DNA from 2 places in the Pseudoalteromonas sp. MT33b genome. Region 1 is predicted to be linked to the other one. Evidence: predicted binding sites of a transcription regulator. Region 1 holds the regulator's gene; the other holds the start of a gene.
The links. The regulator MetJ, encoded in region 1, represses methionine synthesis genes. The targets are predictions, from matches to a motif close to TAGACGTCTAGACGTCTA.
Positions count from the first base shown of each region.

Region 2: metA (homoserine O-succinyltransferase) is a predicted target of MetJ. The motif match lies at 3,939-3,956, and genes of this name have one in related genera.

Region 1 is NZ_CP059831.1:3,113,056-3,121,961, forward strand. Features, by position in the region: gene metB (cystathionine gamma-synthase) at 1-1,104, opposite strand, end outside; gene metJ (met regulon transcriptional regulator MetJ) at 1,328-1,648, shown strand; gene H3302_RS14075 (malic enzyme-like NAD(P)-binding protein) at 1,771-3,012, opposite strand; gene rpmE (50S ribosomal protein L31) at 3,537-3,752, opposite strand; gene priA (primosomal protein N') at 3,999-6,179, shown strand; gene H3302_RS14090 (SPOR domain-containing protein) at 6,197-6,727, shown strand; gene hslV (ATP-dependent protease subunit HslV) at 6,808-7,326, shown strand; gene hslU (HslU--HslV peptidase ATPase subunit) at 7,338-8,666, shown strand; gene H3302_RS14105 (gamma-butyrobetaine hydroxylase-like domain-containing protein) at 8,746-8,906, shown strand, end outside.
Region 2 is NZ_CP059831.1:2,591,957-2,600,862, forward strand. Features, by position in the region: gene metH (methionine synthase) at 1-1,859, opposite strand, end outside; gene H3302_RS11760 (homocysteine S-methyltransferase family protein) at 1,870-2,937, opposite strand; gene metA (homoserine O-succinyltransferase) at 2,927-3,874, opposite strand; gene ettA (energy-dependent translational throttle protein EttA) at 4,327-6,000, shown strand; gene H3302_RS11775 (PilZ domain-containing protein) at 6,150-6,515, shown strand; gene H3302_RS11780 (histone deacetylase) at 6,569-7,477, shown strand; gene cyoE (heme o synthase) at 7,625-8,509, opposite strand; gene cyoD (cytochrome o ubiquinol oxidase subunit IV) at 8,656-8,906, opposite strand, start outside.

The sequences.
Region 1 (8,906 bases):
ATCCTCAATGCCAACAGAGATACGAATTAACGTATCACCCACCCCTGCTTCTAAGCGAGCTTTTGCCTCCATTCCAGCATGAGTCATGGTCGCAGGGTGACAAATTAAACTCTCAACGCCCCCCAATGATTCGGCTAAGCTAAACTCTTTAAGGCCTGTTAGAAAAGCCGCAGCATCATTAATGTCGCCTTTAATATCAAAACTCACCATGCCACCAAAACCGCGTTGCTGTGCTTTAGCGAGCGCATGCTGAGGATGAGAAGCGAGACCGGGATAATATACTTGGCTCACAAACGGTGAATCTTCTAAATATTCTGCAATTGCAAACGCATTCTCTTGGTGCTGTTTTAAACGCACATTTAAAGTGCGTAAACCACGCAGAGTAAGATAACTATCAAACGGTGCACCCGTAATACCAATATTATTTGCCCACCAAGCCAGTTCATCACCCAACTCTTGCGTTGCTGCAATAACAGCACCGCCAACCACATCAGAGTGACCGTTAATGTATTTAGTCGTTGAATGCACGACTATATCAACACCAAACTCAATCGGGTTTTGCAAGGCCGGCGATAAAAACGTGTTATCAGCCGCAACAAGTGCACCGGATTGTTTAGCAATGGCGGTAATCGCTTTAATATCTGTTAGGCGTAAAATGGGGTTACTGGGTGTTTCAATCCAGATCAGTTTAGGTTTTATCGCTAAGATTTCTTGGTGATTTTCAGCTTTTGTTAAATCAAGCACTTTTAGTTTCAGTAAACCGCGCTTCTCTAATGAGGTAAATAAACGATAGCTACCGCCGTAACAGTCATGTGGAATAACCAAGGTATCATCGCTATTCAAAAGCTGTGTCGTTAAGTGAACAGCCGCCATGCCTGTCGCAGTAATAATGCCTTTAGCTCCGCCCTCTAGTTCAGCGAGTGTTTCGGCTAAAATATCACGGTTAGGGTTACCACTGCGGCCATAGTCATATTGGCGCTTAGTATCAAAATCAGCGAACGAATAAGTGGTTGATAAGTAAATTGGTGGAACGACTGCACCGTGGTGTTTATCGGCTTCAATGCCATGACGAACAGCAATCGTCGCTTTATTTTTTTCACTCATTTCATCACCTACTTAGAATTGGATGTTTAGACGTCTAAAAGGTTAGATGATCAAATATGAGAAGTCAAAGCATTTATCGCCATTACATAGAAGTTTATACATTTACACGACTAGATGGCTAAATAACTAGTATTTGACTATCTTTTTTAAAGCGATAGAATTTCCGCATCTTGCGCTGTGGATAAGGCGTAAACAACTGACAACCGAGGCAACGAAACAACTTATGGCTAAATGGAACGGTGAATACATTCACCCATATGCAGAACACGGTAAAAAATCAGAGCAAGTAAAAAAAATTACCGTATCAATTCCGCTGAACGTATTAAAAGTATTAACTGATGAGCGCACGCGTCGTCAGATTAATAATCTTCGTCATGCCACTAACAGTGAGCTACTGTGCGAAGCCTTTTTACACGCTTTTACAGGTCAACCATTACCGAATGATGACGACCTTCGTAAAGATAACCCTGAAAAAGTACCTGAAGAAGTAAAAAGAATTATGCAAGAAATGGGGTTAGATATCCCCGTACTTGATTCAGAGTAAATATTTCGGCCACCGGATCGTAGCCGATTTCTCAGACATAAAAAAACTCAGCCTTGGCTGAGTTTTTTATTTGCAGTTAGTTATACCTACCCGCTTAATCAAACGAATAGGTACCTAATTATTTAACGCATGTAGTTTTCTGGCATGTCAATTTGCGCCACACCAGACTCAACGGCTGCTTCTGCAACAGCACGTGCAATACGTGGTAATAAGCGTGGGTCCATTGGTTTTGGAATAATGTACTCAGCACCAAACTCAAGTGAATCAACACCCGACGCCTTAAGCACTTCGTTAGGCACAGGCTCTTTCGCAATACTACGAATAGCATGCACCGCTGCAATTTTCATTTCATCATTGATTGATGTCGCACGCACATCAAGCGCACCGCGGAAAATGAATGGGAAACACAATACATTATTAACCTGATTAGGGTAATCAGAACGCCCTGTTGCCATAATTAAATCATTACGTGCACCGTGTGCAACAGCTGGCGCGATTTCTGGATCAGGGTTTGAACATGCAAAAACCACCGGCTTATCTGCCATCAGTTTTAAATCTTCAGCGGTTAATAAGTTAGGGCCAGATACACCAACAAATACATCAGCATCGGCTATCACATCTTGCAAAGTGCGCTTATCGGTATTGTTAGCAAATAGCAATTTATACTCGTTTAAGTCATCTCGACGTGTATGGATCACGCCTTTGCGGTCAAGCATATAAATGTGCTCACGCAATGCACCACATTTAATAAGTAGTTCCATACATGCAACCGCTGCTGCACCGGCACCTAAACACACGATAATCGCGTCTTCGATATCTTTACCCTGTACTTCAAGCGCATTTAGCATGCCTGCTGCTGTTACGATTGCAGTACCATGTTGGTCATCGTGGAAAACAGGGATGCTACAACGCTCAATAAGCGCTTTTTCAATTTCGAAACACTCTGGCGCTTTAATATCTTCTAGGTTGATACCACCAAACGTATCGGCAATATTTGCAACAGTATTAATGAAGTCTTCTGTCGTGCGGTGTTTTACTTCGATATCTATCGAGTCTAAACCTGCAAAGCGTTTAAATAAAAGTGCTTTACCTTCCATCACAGGTTTTGATGCAAGCGGACCTAAATTGCCTAAGCCTAAAATTGCGGTACCGTTTGAAATAACCGCAACCATATTACCTTTGCCGGTGTATTTATAGGCATTTGCTGGATCGGCTGCTATCTCACGGACGGGCTCTGCGACACCTGGACTATATGCTAGAGCGAGATCATTAACCGTTTCTGCTGGTTTAGTTAGTTCTACACTAATTTTACCTGGAACGGGGTGAGCGTGGTAATGTAATGCTTGTTCACGAAAATCTGACATAACGCGATAGTATCCTGCAATAAGTTAAAAAGTGAGAGGGCTTGCATCTGTACGATACCTGTAATATATAAAAATTCCAAGTATTATCAGGTCTATCCTGTTATATGCTATATCGCTTAATTTTAAAGGATTTCCCAACAATTTCTGCACATAGTTTTAATTCACAACAGATAAAAATTCATCTATTTGTGGCCATTTAAGCACCTGTTTTTGTATTTTATAGGCACGAACACAGCAAATAACCGAAACTTAGCAAAATGAGCAACTTTAACGAACTTAACAGCATTTATAGGTGAAGTTCATATAAATTGTTACTTTTTACAACTTTTGGAATCATTTATATCATTCAAAATATAGCGAAGGGATCACTATTTGTCTGCATTATTAGCGATATATTGGGCATAACAAGCAGAAATAGTTATGCACATAAAGCGTGTAGGCATGGGATATAAAAAAGAATGGGTCTGAATTTCAGGCATAAAAAAAGCACCCAAAGGGTGCTTCTTTCAACTAAACAGCAGATATTACTTCTTGCTGCTAAGTGCACCGAAGCGCTTGTTGAAACGATCAACACGGCCGCCAGTGTCTAAAATCTTTTGCTTACCAGTGTAAAACGGGTGACACTCAGAACATACGTCTAAGTGGATGTCTTTACATAAAGTAGAGCTAGTTTCGAATTTGTTACCACATGAACAAGTTGCAGTGATAGCTTCGTACTTAGGGTGAATACCTTCTTTCATAGGAACCTCTAGTTAAGGCCGCATCGCTCTCCAAACCCGAAGTCTGGCACCATACGTCGTTAATACAATTAATAGGTCGCGTATTTTATAGCTCAAGCAGCCTCTCGACAAGCTTTAAATTCATCTTTAGCTAAAAAAATAAACAAGTCATCAAACGTTCAGTATTTGTTGGTAGGTTTTTAGCACTAATTTTAGTACATTAGCAACACACGCTATTTTTTCTATTCTTAATTCAGTTGAGTTGTTATGCACTTTGTAGAAGTTGCCATAAAAGTCCCTTTACAGCGTACCTTCGATTATAAAGTTGAGCAGCTGCTACATAGCCCTGAGCTGCGAGTAGGCATGCGTGTGCGTGTGCCTTTTGGCTCTCAAAAAAAGATAGCAGTCGTACTGGCAATCAAAACCAGTACCGATGTACCCGAAGATAAAATTAAAGCCATTATTGATGTTATAGACGATGCCCCTATTTTATCTGAGCAACACTTAGCACTGCTAAAATTTACTGCTCGCTATTACTGCTACCCACTTGGTGAAACAATTCATACAGCGCTTCCAGCGGCACTACGCCAAGGTGAATGCCCAGACAAAACCAGTATAAATATGGTTGAACTCACCGACAAAGGTGCAAAATTACCTTCACTCAAAGCAAAAACACAACTTAATTTGCTGAAGCAGCTAGCGCAGTCAGGCAAGTCATCTTTAACCGAATTAAAAGCACTCGGCTTTAATAAAAAAACCATTGATAGCTTGCTCGAAAAAGAACTCATTAAACAGTTTATCGAACATGATAACCAATGGCAGCAACGCGCCCCAACAATTGGCAGTAAACCAACCCTAAACAAAGAACAAGCCGTTGCATGCACAACGATTAATCAAGCAAGTGGGTTCACCTGTTTTTTACTTGAAGGCGTTACCGGCAGTGGTAAAACAGAAGTGTATTTACAGTGCCTTGAAGAGGTTCTAAAAAAAGGCCAGCAAGCACTGGTGTTAGTGCCCGAAATTGGGCTAACACCACAAACCGTTAATCGTTTTCGCCGTCGCTTTCCCGATACCCCTATTATGCTTTGGCATTCAGCATTAACCGACAACGAGCGCTTGCAAACATGGCGTTTCTGCGAAAAAGGCAGCTGCGCCATTGTTATCGGCACCCGTTCGAGTATTTTCTTACCTTTTTTATCACTTGGTATGATCATTGTTGATGAAGAGCACGACAGCTCGTTTAAGCAACAAGATACGCTGCGTTATCATGCTCGCGATTTAGCAGCCTACAGAGCTTATCAACAGCAAATACCCTTGATACTAGGTAGCGCAACTCCCGCTCTCGAAACGTTACATAAAGCAATAAATAACAAGTACCAACTATTGAGCTTAACGGAGCGTGCGCAAACCAGCACTGATAACCAATTTCACTTAATGGATATGAAAGGCCAACCCGAACAAGCCGGTATTGCCCATGCAAGTTTGGCCTATATGCGTCAACATCTTGAGCGCGGCAAGCAAGTCATGGTGTTTTTAAATCGACGCGGCTTTTCTCCCACACTCATATGTCATGAGTGTGGCTGGTTAAGTGAGTGCTCACGTTGCAGTACCAGTGCCACATTCCACAAAGCAATTGGACAAATGATCTGCCATCATTGCTCCGAGCAGCATGCAGTGCCCCATCAATGCCCCGATTGTGGCAGCACACAGATTTTTCCTAATGGTAAAGGCACGGAACAAATTGAAGAGTTTTTAGCAGAAACTTTCCCTGATATACCCATTAGCCGCATTGACCGAGATTCAACTCGTCGTAAAGGCAGCTTAGAAAAAGCCCTCGACGACATAAATCAAGGGGGGGCGCGTATTTTGGTGGGCACGCAAATGCTTGCGAAAGGCCATCATTTTGCCGATGTCAGTTTAGTGCTTATTTTAGATGTTGATAGTGGTTTGTACTCGTGTGATTTTCGCGCTACAGAACATTTAGCACAGCTTGTCACTCAGGTTGCAGGCCGTGCAGGACGCAGTGGTGAACCGGGACAAGTACTGTTACAAACTCACTTTCCTGAGCACCCACTATTGCAAGATTTAGTGAATAATGGCTATCAAGATTTTGCGCGCTATGCCCTTGCAGAACGAGAAGATGCTCAGCTCCCCCCCATAACAAACATGGCAATTGTGCGTGCCGAAGGACATAACATAAATCAAGTCATGGATTTTTTAACTGATTTGGTTCCTGTCCAGAACATATCTGGTATACAATTGCTCGGACCGATCCCTGCGCCATTGGAGCGTGTAGCAGGTAAATATCGGTTTCAGTTACATATTCAAGCGCTGGAGCGCTCCCACTTACACCAATATTTAGCGCAAATGGTTGACTATATAAGCACCAGTAAATTAGCGCAAAAGGTGCGTTGGAGCTTAGACGTTGATCCAATAGATATGATTTAAAGGCCAATAAAAAAGTCATGGCACAACACGATTACATAAATAAAAAACCATCAAATCGAAATAATAAAAAACAAGCCCCGGCAAAAAAGCCGTTCCCTATTGTTCTTGTCTTTGTCGCCCTTATTTTGCTGGGTGGGTTTGGGTATGGTTTATGGTATATCAAACATAATGCCGATCCTGAACTTGTTGAGCAGCAAGCTAATCCAACAAAATCAGAAGAAGAAAAGGTTATTCCAAAACCGAAACCACCCGAGTTTATTAAAGAAATAAAAGAACACGAAATTCAGGTTGAAGTAAAAGAGATTGAGCAAAAAGGCCCTTATGTAATGCAATGCGGCTCTTTTAGAACGCTGGAACAAGCTCAAACCTTAAAAGCGAAGATTGCATTTGCAGGCTTAGTGTCTGAAGTTAAACGCGTAGAAGGCAGTAATGGCATTTGGTATAAAGTGCGTTTAGGCCCTTACGAAACCAAACGTCTGGCAGAAAGCGACAAAAACAAACTCAAGCGCATTAAAATAATGGGCTGTGGAATTTGGCTTTGGACTTGATTTTAGCTCATTCACCCATATAAACACCTCATCAATCGCTTTTTACGAGCGGCTTCGCCGCTCGATGATGAGGAATAATCATGACTACTATTGTAAGTGTTCGCCGCGACGACAAGGTCGTTATTGGTGGCGATGGCCAGGTTTCACTTGGTAACACCGTAATGAAGGGCAACGCCCGCAAAGTTCGACGTCTTTATAATGGCAAAGTAATCGCTGGTTTTGCTGGCGGTACTGCTGATGCCTTCACCCTTTTCGAACGCTTTGAAAGCAAACTAGAAATGCACCAAGGTAACCTCACCAAGGCCGCAGTAGAAATGGCCAAAGATTGGCGAAGTGACCGCGCACTCAGAAAGCTTGAAGCGCTACTGGCCGTTGCTGACGAAACCGCCTCGTTGATCATCACCGGTAATGGTGACGTAGTACAACCAGAGAACGACCTTATCGCCATTGGCAGTGGTGGTAACTTCGCACAATCTGCTGCGACAGCCCTGCTTGAAAATACCGACCTAAGTGCCCGTGAAATTGTAGAGAAAAGCCTAACAATTGCAGGCAACATCTGTGTATTCACGAATAATTTCCAAACTATTGAAGAATTGTAATAGGAACTGCCATGTCTGAGATGACTCCAAGAGAAATCGTTCACGAGCTTGATCAACACATTATTGGCCAAGCAAAAGCTAAAAAAGCAGTTTCAATCGCACTGCGTAATCGCTGGCGTCGCATGCAGCTTAGCGACGAATTACGCGCTGAGGTTACGCCAAAAAATATCTTAATGATTGGCCCTACCGGTGTCGGTAAAACCGAAATTGCACGTCGCCTTGCTAAACTAGCTAATGCGCCTTTCATTAAAGTCGAAGCAACAAAATTCACTGAAGTGGGTTATGTTGGTAAAGAAGTTGAGACGATCATTCGTGATCTAGTTGATATCTCAATCAAAATGACCCGTGAACAACAAACCAAAAAATTCAAGCACCGAGCTGAAGAAGCGGCAGAAGAGCGTATTCTCGACGCCCTACTACCACCAGCACGTGATACGTTTGGTGAATCACGTTCTGATGAAAACTCTTCGACACGTCAGTCGTTCCGTAAAAAGTTACGTGAAGGCCAATTAGACGATAAAGAAATCGATATTGATGTTGCACAAGCACAGCCTAACGTTGAGATCATGGCTCCGCCTGGTATGGAAGAAATGACCAACCAGTTACAAAGCATGTTCCAAAACATGGGCGGTGATAAGCGCAGTAAGCGCAAGCTGAAAATCAAAGAAGCTTTCAAGCTATTAGTTGAAGAAGAAGCCGCTAAACTTGTTAACCCTGAAGAGTTAAAAGAGCAAGCTATCTTTGCTGTAGAGCAAAACGGCATCGTATTTATCGACGAAATCGATAAAATCTGTAAGCGTGGCGAAGCGTCAGGCCCAGATGTAAGCCGCGAAGGTGTTCAACGCGATTTACTGCCATTAATCGAAGGCTCAACAGTGAGCACTAAACACGGTATGGTTAAGACTGACCACATGTTATTTATTGCATCTGGTGCATTCCAAATGGCAAAACCGTCAGACATGATCCCAGAGCTACAAGGTCGTTTACCGATTCGCGTAGAGCTAGAAGCGTTAACCGCCGATGACTTTAAACGTATCCTTACAGAGCCACATGCATCGCTTACAGAGCAGCAACGCGAACTGTTGAAAACAGAGCAGGTTAACGTTGATTTCACTGAAGACGCAATTGAGCGTATTGCTAAAGCCGCATGGCAAGTAAACGAAAAAACCGAAAACATCGGTGCACGTCGCTTACACACTGTGATGGAAAAGCTAATGGAAGAAATTTCATTCGATGCTTCTGAAAAAGCGGGTTCAACGCTCACAATTGATGCTAATTACGTCGAGCAGCACCTAGGCGCATTGGTTGAAGACGAAGATTTAAGTCGCTTTATTCTTTAATCACTAAATTATCGTTATAATTAAAAGCCTCCTGTTGGAGGCTTTTTTGTTAGCTTAAAAATCAATGATAGGGTTTACTATGAAAGAAGTGACGAAAGTGCATTATCACAGCGTAAGCAAAGTACTAGACGTTTACTTTGACGATGAGTCGAGTGCTTGCTTTAGTGCAGAGTTCTTACGTGTTCACTCACCCTCAGCCGAAGTACAAGGCCATGGTAATGAGCCCATGAAGCTGGTACT
Region 2 (8,906 bases), 520 kb from region 1:
ACAATTTCATCGTTAAGAATACGCGGATACTTCCCTGCGATTGACCATGTCATGAAATACGGTGTCCAATCGATGTACTGTCTTAACGTGGCAATCGACACATTTTTAAACTCTGTCACTCCGAGCTTTTTAGGCACGGGTGGGGTGTAGTTATCCCAGTCAAGTTGTGCGGCATTATCGCGAGCACGTTGAATGGTGACAGGCTTCGAGCGTGGTTTTTTACGCGATTGCTGTTCACGTACTTTTTCGTACTCCGCTTTGGTTTTTTCTAAAAACGCAGGTTTTAACTCTTTAGACAATAGGTTAGAGACCACACCAACAGCACGACTGGCATTATTTACATACACCACACCTTTATCGTACTGTGGCTCAATTTTCACTGCGGTATGGGCTTTCGAGGTAGTAGCACCCCCAATTAATAAGGGTAAGTCGAAACCACGACGAGTCATTTCTTTAGCAACATGCACCATTTCATCTAATGAGGGCGTAATAAGGCCTGATAAACCGATAATATCGGCTTTTTCGTCAATCGCGGTTTGTAGAATTTTTTCCGCAGGCACCATCACACCTAAATCGATCACGTCGTAGTTATTACATTGCAGTACTACGCCAACAATGTTTTTACCAATATCATGTACATCGCCTTTAACGGTCGCCATAACCACTTTACCGTTCGTGGCACCTTCTTCTTTTTCTGCTTCGATATAGGGGTCTAGGTAAGCCACTGCGCGTTTCATTACGCGCGCCGATTTAACCACCTGCGGTAAGAACATTTTACCTGCACCAAATAAATCACCCACCACATTCATGCCATCCATCAGCGGGCCTTCAATCACATGAATAGGCTTATCAGCTGCAGCTCGGCACTCTTCAGTGTCTTCGTCGATATACTCAGTAATGCCTTTTACAAGCGCATGTTCTAGGCGCTTTTCAACGGACCATGTACGCCACTCTAAATCTTCAACTCGCTCAGCTTGCGCCATCCCTGAGTATTTTGGAGCCAGCTCTACAAGGCGCTCACCCGCACCGGGGTCGGTATTCAGTATAACGTCTTCAACGGCTTTTCTAAGCTCAGCCGGAATATCGTCATACACAGCCAACTGGCCTGCATTCACAATCCCCATATCCATGCCCGCTTTAATGGCATGGTATAAAAATACTGAGTGGATCGCTTCACGTACGGGGTTGTTACCACGGAACGAGAACGACACGTTTGACACCCCGCCCGACACTTTACAGTACGGTAGGTTTTGCTTTATTCGGCGCGTGCCTTCAATAAATTCAACAGCATAGTTGTCGTGCTCTTCAATCCCGGTTGCTACTGCAAATATATTCGGGTCGAAGATAATGTCTTCTGGTGGAAAACCAATCTCGTCCACTAGAATACGGTAACTCCGCTCACAAATTTCAAATTTACGATCTGCGGTTTCTGCTTGTCCGTCGGTGTCAAACGCCATGACGACTGCAGCAGCACCAAAACGTTTAATTAACTTTGCCTGACGAATAAAAGGCTCTTCACCTTCTTTCAGTGAAATTGAGTTTACAATCGCCTTGCCTTGAATACATTTTAAGCCGGCTTCAATAACTTCCCATTTTGATGAGTCGATCATGATCGGTACTTTAGAAATATCTGGCTCAGAGGCAATCAAGTTCAGAAACTTCACCATCGCGGCTTTTGAATCCAACATGGCTTCATCCATGTTGATATCAATGATCTGTGCACCATTTTCGACTTGTTCACGGGCAACATTAAGAGCGGTTTCGTAATCTTCTTCCATGATCAATCGCTTGAACATGGCTGAACCGGTCACATTGGTACGTTCGCCGACGTTAGTAAATACTGCTATTTGTTGTGTCATTTCGGCTACCTTAGTTTAAGTTACACGCTTCAAGGCCCGATAAGCGCATACGCACTTCAAGCTCAGGCAATGGACGAGGCTTAACTCCTGCAAGGCCTTTGGCAAAGGCTTTAATGTGTGCAGGGGTTGTACCACAACAACCGCCCACGATATTAATGAATCCCGATTGTCCCCAATCAATAATTTCTTTCGCCATTTCAGGCGCTTCCAAGTCGTACTCGCCAAACTCATTAGGTAAGCCCGCATTAGGATGAGCCGAGGTAAAGGTTTCGCATACACGCGATAACTCTTCTACGTATTGACGTAACAAATCTGGCCCAAGCGCACAGTTTAAACCAATTGAAAGTGGTTTAATGTGACGGATTGAATTGTAAAAAGCTTCGGTTGTTTGCCCCGACAACGTTCGTCCTGAGGCGTCGGTAATGGTGCCAGAAATCATGACTGGCAAAGTTCGTCCTGCTTGTTCAAACGCTTCTTCTACAGCAAACGAAGCGGCTTTTGCGTTGAGCGTATCAAAGATAGTTTCGATTAAAATGATGTCTACCCCCCCCTCCATTAAGGCAAGGGTCGATTCAACATACGCATTTACCAATTTATCAAAGTTGATATTACGATACCCAGGGTCATTGACATCAGGTGAAATAGAACAGGTTTTTGAAGTTGGCCCTAAGACCCCTGCAACATAGCGCGGTTTTGCAGGTGTTTTTGCTGTAAATTCGTCACACGCTGCACGCGCAAGCTTGGCCGACTCAAGGTTTATTTCACGGCTTAAGTTTGCCATGTCATAATCTTCCATCGAAATAGTGGTGGCATTAAACGTATTGGTTTCGATAATGTCGGCACCTGCATTAAGGTATGCGCGGTGAATATCAGCAATAATCTTTGGCTGAGTAAGGCTTAATAAATCATTATTGCCTTTAATAAGGACATGCCAGTCTTTAAAACGCTCACCGCGATAGTCTTGTTCTTCTAATTTATGTTCTTGGATCATGGTGCCCATCGCGCCATCGAGGATCAAAATTCGCTGCTTGAGCGCCTCGGTTAATTGTTCGCGTTTATTCACTGCATTACTCGGCATAGTTGTTAGTCCTTACGTCTTGGCTAACTAGGTTAATATCATACGGTGTTGTTTGGTACACGTAGTAGTTTAACCAATTCGAAAACAATAAAAAGGCGTGACTTTGCCATGTTTTCGACGGTTCGTTATCTGGGTTATCGTCAGGGAAATAGTTTTCTGGTTTTGGCGCATCGTCTGACTTTTCGCAGTCGCGTAAATATTCCCCTTTTAATGTATGCGCATCATACTCAGGATGGCCCGTTATATATACTTGGCTGCCTGATTTATTCTTAATTAAATACGCCCCAACACGCTCAGACCCTGCTAATACTACTAAATCATCACAGCTGTTAATTTTTTCAATATCAATGTGGCCATAGCGCGAGTGCGGAACTAAAAAGGTATCATCAAAACCGCGCGTTAACGCGGCATGCTCAAAATAACTTTTGTGCGTAAACACGCCACTGAGCTTATTAGGCATTAACTCTCGTTTTAAACCATAGTGATGATAAAGCCCTGCGTGAGCCGCCCAACATGAAAATAATGTTGACGTAACGTGGTGCTCAGCCCAGTCTAAAATCACTTTTAGCTCATCCCAGTAAGCAACGTCGTCATACTCTAAATGTGCAAGCGGCGCGCCTGTGATGATCATGGCATCGTAGTTATTGTCTTTTACTTCAGAAAAGTAACGATAAAACGTATCGAGGTGTTGCTCTGAGGTACTGCTACTTCGGTGGGTGTCTAAACGCAGCAGCTCAACATTCACTTGCAACGGTGAATTAGCCAACAACCGAATAAACTGCACTTCGGTTTCCACTTTATTCGGCATTAAGTTTAAGATGGCCAAACGCATTGGACGAATTTCTTGCGTTTTCGCACGACTTTTAGGCATTACAAATACGTTCTCTTGACGTAATTTTACAATTGCGGGCAATTCATCTTTGACTGTAATGGGCATAGTGGGCTCCGAGCATACTTATTAGACTGCTAATTATGAACGGATAGTTAGAAATTTCAACCTCTAGATGTTTAGATGTCCAAATGATTTTTTTATTTGTGCTAAAGCAACCTCTTAGGAAGCCAGTTTCGTTGATGCGCAGGCCCTTAAATTGCCAAAAGCAGTGCCTCTACGAATGACGGTTGTGTTTAATCACGATAAAAGAGCAAGCATCTCAAAAAGTGGCTTGTTACTGTGTTTAAGCCAACACCGCTGTAAAAATGAGTTTTAAGCCTTTGTGCAATGCTTACAAGGCGCTTACTCTGCATTTATGCTCCTTAAATGCGTGCGCTATTTTTGCAAAGCAGTACCATGATATTAAGCCCCTGATAAACGCTGAATTCTGTATTTTGAGGTGGTTTGGGTATACAATAGTGGCTGTTAATTTTTCTTATAAATTGAAGGCTCTTTTCATGGTGTTACCAGATAAGTTTATATTCTCGATGAGTCGAGTTTCTAAAGTTGTGCCGCCTAAGCGCACTATCTTAAAAGATATCTCTTTACACTTTTTCCCGGGCGCAAAAATTGGTGTGCTTGGTCTAAATGGCGCAGGTAAATCGACGTTACTTCGTATTATGGCAGGTGTTGACCAAGACTTTGAAGGTGAAGCTCGTCCACAACCTGGCACAAAAATAGGTTACTTACCGCAAGAGCCTGTTTTAGACGAAAACAAAACAGTACGCGAAACCGTTGAAGAAGCCGTAAGCGAAGTTAAAAATGCGCTAAACCGTCTTGATGAAGTATACAACGAGTATGCTATGGAAGATGCTGACTTTGATGCACTTGCAAAAGAGCAAGGCGAGCTTGAAGCAATTATCCAAGCACACGACGGTCACAATATCGATAACGTATTAGAGCGCGCAGCAGATGCTCTTCGTTTACCACCGTGGGATGCTAAAATTGAACACCTTTCGGGTGGTGAACGTCGCCGTGTTGCCATCTGTCGTTTACTGCTTGAAAAACCAGACATGCTGATTCTTGACGAACCAACCAACCACTTAGACGCAGAGTCTGTGGCATGGTTAGAGCGTTTCTTACACGACTACGAAGGTACTGTGGTCGCTGTAACCCACGACCGTTACTTCTTAGATAACGTTGCTGGGTGGATTTTAGAACTTGACCGTGGTGAAGGTATTCCGTGGGAAGGTAACTACTCATCATGGCTTGAGCAAAAAGATTTACGTTTACAACAAGAACAAAAATCTGAAAAAGCTCGTCAAAAGTCAATTGCACAAGAACTTGAATGGGTTCGTTCAAACCCGAAAGGCCGTCAAGCTAAGTCTAAAGCGCGTATGGCACAGTTCTCTGAGCTACAACAGAACGATTACCAAAAACGTAACGAAACGAATGAGCTATTCATTCCACCGGGTCCACGCTTAGGCGACCAAGTTATTGAAGTAAAAGGTCTTAAGAAAAGCTTTGGCGATCGTGTTTTAATCGACGACTTAAACTTTGCGATGCCAAAAGGTGCAATCGTAGGTATTATCGGTGCCAATGGTGCGGGTAAATCAACCTTATTCAAAATGTTAAGCGGTGAAGAAAAGCCAGACAGTGGTGAAATCCTTGTGGGTGAAACTGTTGAGCTTGCTACCGTTGATCAGTTCCGTGGCGACATGGATGAAAGCAACACCGTTTTCCAAGAGATCTCTAACGGTCAAGACGTATTAAAAATTGGTAACTTTGAATTCCAAAGCCGCGCCTATGTTGGTCGCTTTAACTTCAAAGGTAACGACCAACAAAAATTCGTTAAAGACTTATCAGGCGGTGAGCGCAACCGTTTACACCTTGCAAAGCTATTAAAAGCGGGTGGTAACGTATTACTACTGGATGAGCCGACTAACGATCTTGATGTTGAAACACTTCGTGCACTTGAGAACGCGATTCTAGAGTTCCCAGGCTGTGTAATGTGTATCTCGCATGACCGTTGGTTCCTTGACCGTATCGCTACGCATATTCTTGATTACCGTGACGAAGGCCAAATTAACTTCTTCGATGGTAACTACACAGAATACGAAGAGTGGTTGAAGAAAACCTTAGGCGCAGAAGCCGCACAACCTAAGCGTATTAAATATAAAAAGATTGGTTAATTTACCGTCTTATTCGAAAGCCCCTTCTTGGGGCTTTTTTGTGGCCGATAACGTTTACCAGCTATCGTTTCACTCACACCTTGCATATTGAACTATACTGATTTTAGCGAATTAAGTTAATGAAACGACAATGACTTGGGGATCACACCATGAATGAGCGTAGACAGTTTTCTCGGGTATTATTTTCTTGCCCTGCAACGCTTTGTATTGATGAGTATAAGTATCAATGTCAACTGCTTGATTTATCCTTGCATGGTGCGCTTATAACCAAAAGCGATTCATTTTTAGTTCCTATCCACAGTAAAGCCGTTTTATCGTTTACCCTACCCGACTCAACTGTAGAGATTAAAATGCAAGTCGAGTTGTGCCATGTAGAACAGCAGCATGCCGGACTTATTTGCGAACATATTGATATCGACAGTATCAGTCATTTGAAGCGCCTGATTGAGCTGAACTTAGGCGATGAAGGCCTATTACATCGTGAGTTAGCACACTTAATTCACGTACCAGAGTAAACAACGGCGAATAAATTCGCTATGCTGTAGCAAATCCCGTTATTAAATGAGTTATGTACTTAAACCCACACTTACCCTTGGTATATCACCCTAATTATTCCTTTAGCTTCGATCCTAACCATCGTTTTGTAATGAGTAAATTTGCTTATTTATATGACCATGTTCATAGCCTTGGCCTGATCAGTGATAATTTAGTACAGCCGATATTAGGCAGCCCCGCACCACTAGAACTGGTGCATTGCGATGACTATATTAATGACCTGTGGCATAACCGCTTGGATGAAAAAGCCATGCGCCGAATTGGTTTACCTTGGTCTGAACAATTGATGGCACGAACATTCACAGCCCCACTTGGCACCTTACAAACCGCACGCCTCGCTTTAAAACATGGGCTTGCCTGCCACTTAGCCGGCGGCACTCATCATGCCCATTATGATTTTGGTTCGGGTTATTGCATGGTAAACGATTTAGCGTTCACCAGTGAAACACTGATAAAGAGTGGCGAAGTGACCAATGTGCTGATTTTTGACTTAGATGTTCACCAAGGCGATGGCACTGCAGCCATGCTCACCCATCAACCCTATGCGTATACGTGTTCGATTCATTGTGAGAAAAACTTTCCATTTCGCAAATCAGCCAGCGATCTCGATATTGGCTTAAACCCGGGTGTTAGCGATAAAGAGTACATTGGCATCGTTGATGAGACGCTAAGTTACTTACTAAAAACCCTTAATCCAGATTTAGTACTTTACGATGCAGGTGTTGATGTATGGCAGCAAGATGGCTTAGGAAAACTTGATATAAGCTGGCAAGGCATTGAACAACGCGACCATTTAGTACTTAAACGCTGCCTTGAACATAATGTGCCTGTCGCAACGGTCATTGGTGGTGGCTATGATAAAGATCATCGCCGCTTAGCCGCTCGTCACGGCATAGTGGTAGAGCAAGCTGCTCAGTTTTAGTGATACCACTTGTAATTACTCGGAATGATAGTGAGGGATTAGTTAAAAAATTGGTCTAACTCGTTTTTTAACTAACGAAAAAAGGCCCGGTGGAGAAAAAACCGGGCCTTTGCTACTGTAACATTGGGATATGTTAGCAACTTTTCTCTAAGTTAAAACCAGTAGCTGAGGAGCTACTGAGTGGTAATCTAAAGCCATCGCTATGCTCAAAACCGTAATATTTACTATCGAAAAAGCAAACACTTGGCGCGCCCAACCGCTTACATCAATATTGCGACGATAACCTCTGAGCGCCATAAGCAACCACCAAAAACTCGTTGTACAAGCTACAGCCATGAAAGCTAAACCTGTATAACCACTAATGGTTAATAACATCACAACCAACGCATACACGGCGATATATAAAACAATGTGATGCTTTGCCTTTTCGATCCCTTGCGCTACGGGTAACACGGGAATTCTGGCCGCTTGGTAGTCGTTATAACGAAAGATTGCAATTGCATATGAATGAGGCATTTGCCATAAACTAAACATTACCAATAAAATCACAGCACCGGCATCAAACTGTCCCGTTACCGCACAATAGCCCACCACAGGTGGAACTGCGCCCGATAAACTACCGACAAAGGTGCCATACACAGAACGACGTTTCATATATAAGCTGTATACACCGACGTAAATGACGTAACCAAACGTAGCAAATAAGAGTGCCACCACGTTGGTATAAACGGCTAATAATGTGAAACCAAAAACACCCAGCACGATGCCATGTGCCATAGCGGCCTTTGCTGACATTTCGCCAGTGACTGTGACGCGTTTGCGAGTGCGCGCCATTGCAACATCAATATCACGATCAATCACATTATTGATAGCGCATCCAGATGCCACAACTAAAGATAACCCAAGCAAAGTTGCGACCATTAACCATGGGTCAACATCGCCACGAGAGGCTAGCAAGAATCCCCCCGCAACAGAGATTAAATTGCCCATGATAATGCCAGGTTTAGTGACATTTAAATAACGTCGAAACACTTCCTCGACTCCTCTAATATTCTGCACAAACGCAAAATTACGAAAGAAACTAGCTAATAACAGACTGTAAGAACTGGAGACACAATCTCAAACTAACCAGCTCCTTTCGTAAATCTTTATATCAATTACATAAAAATAATTGTTATTTAATACATCATCATGGCGTTCGATTCGTAGATGATCCACACCGACAAACCAACCACCATCACGATAATTATGGCGCTGAAGATAAATGACAATGAGCTGGCTTTGCCGTCTTCAGTTTTAAAGCTTAAATGCAAGAAGTACTTTAAATGCACCCAAATTTGCACAACCGCCATCGTCACAATGCACCAGACGGTGGCTGGTTTTGAAAACGACCCACTCATCACAGCCCAAAATGGAATAGCCGTTAAAA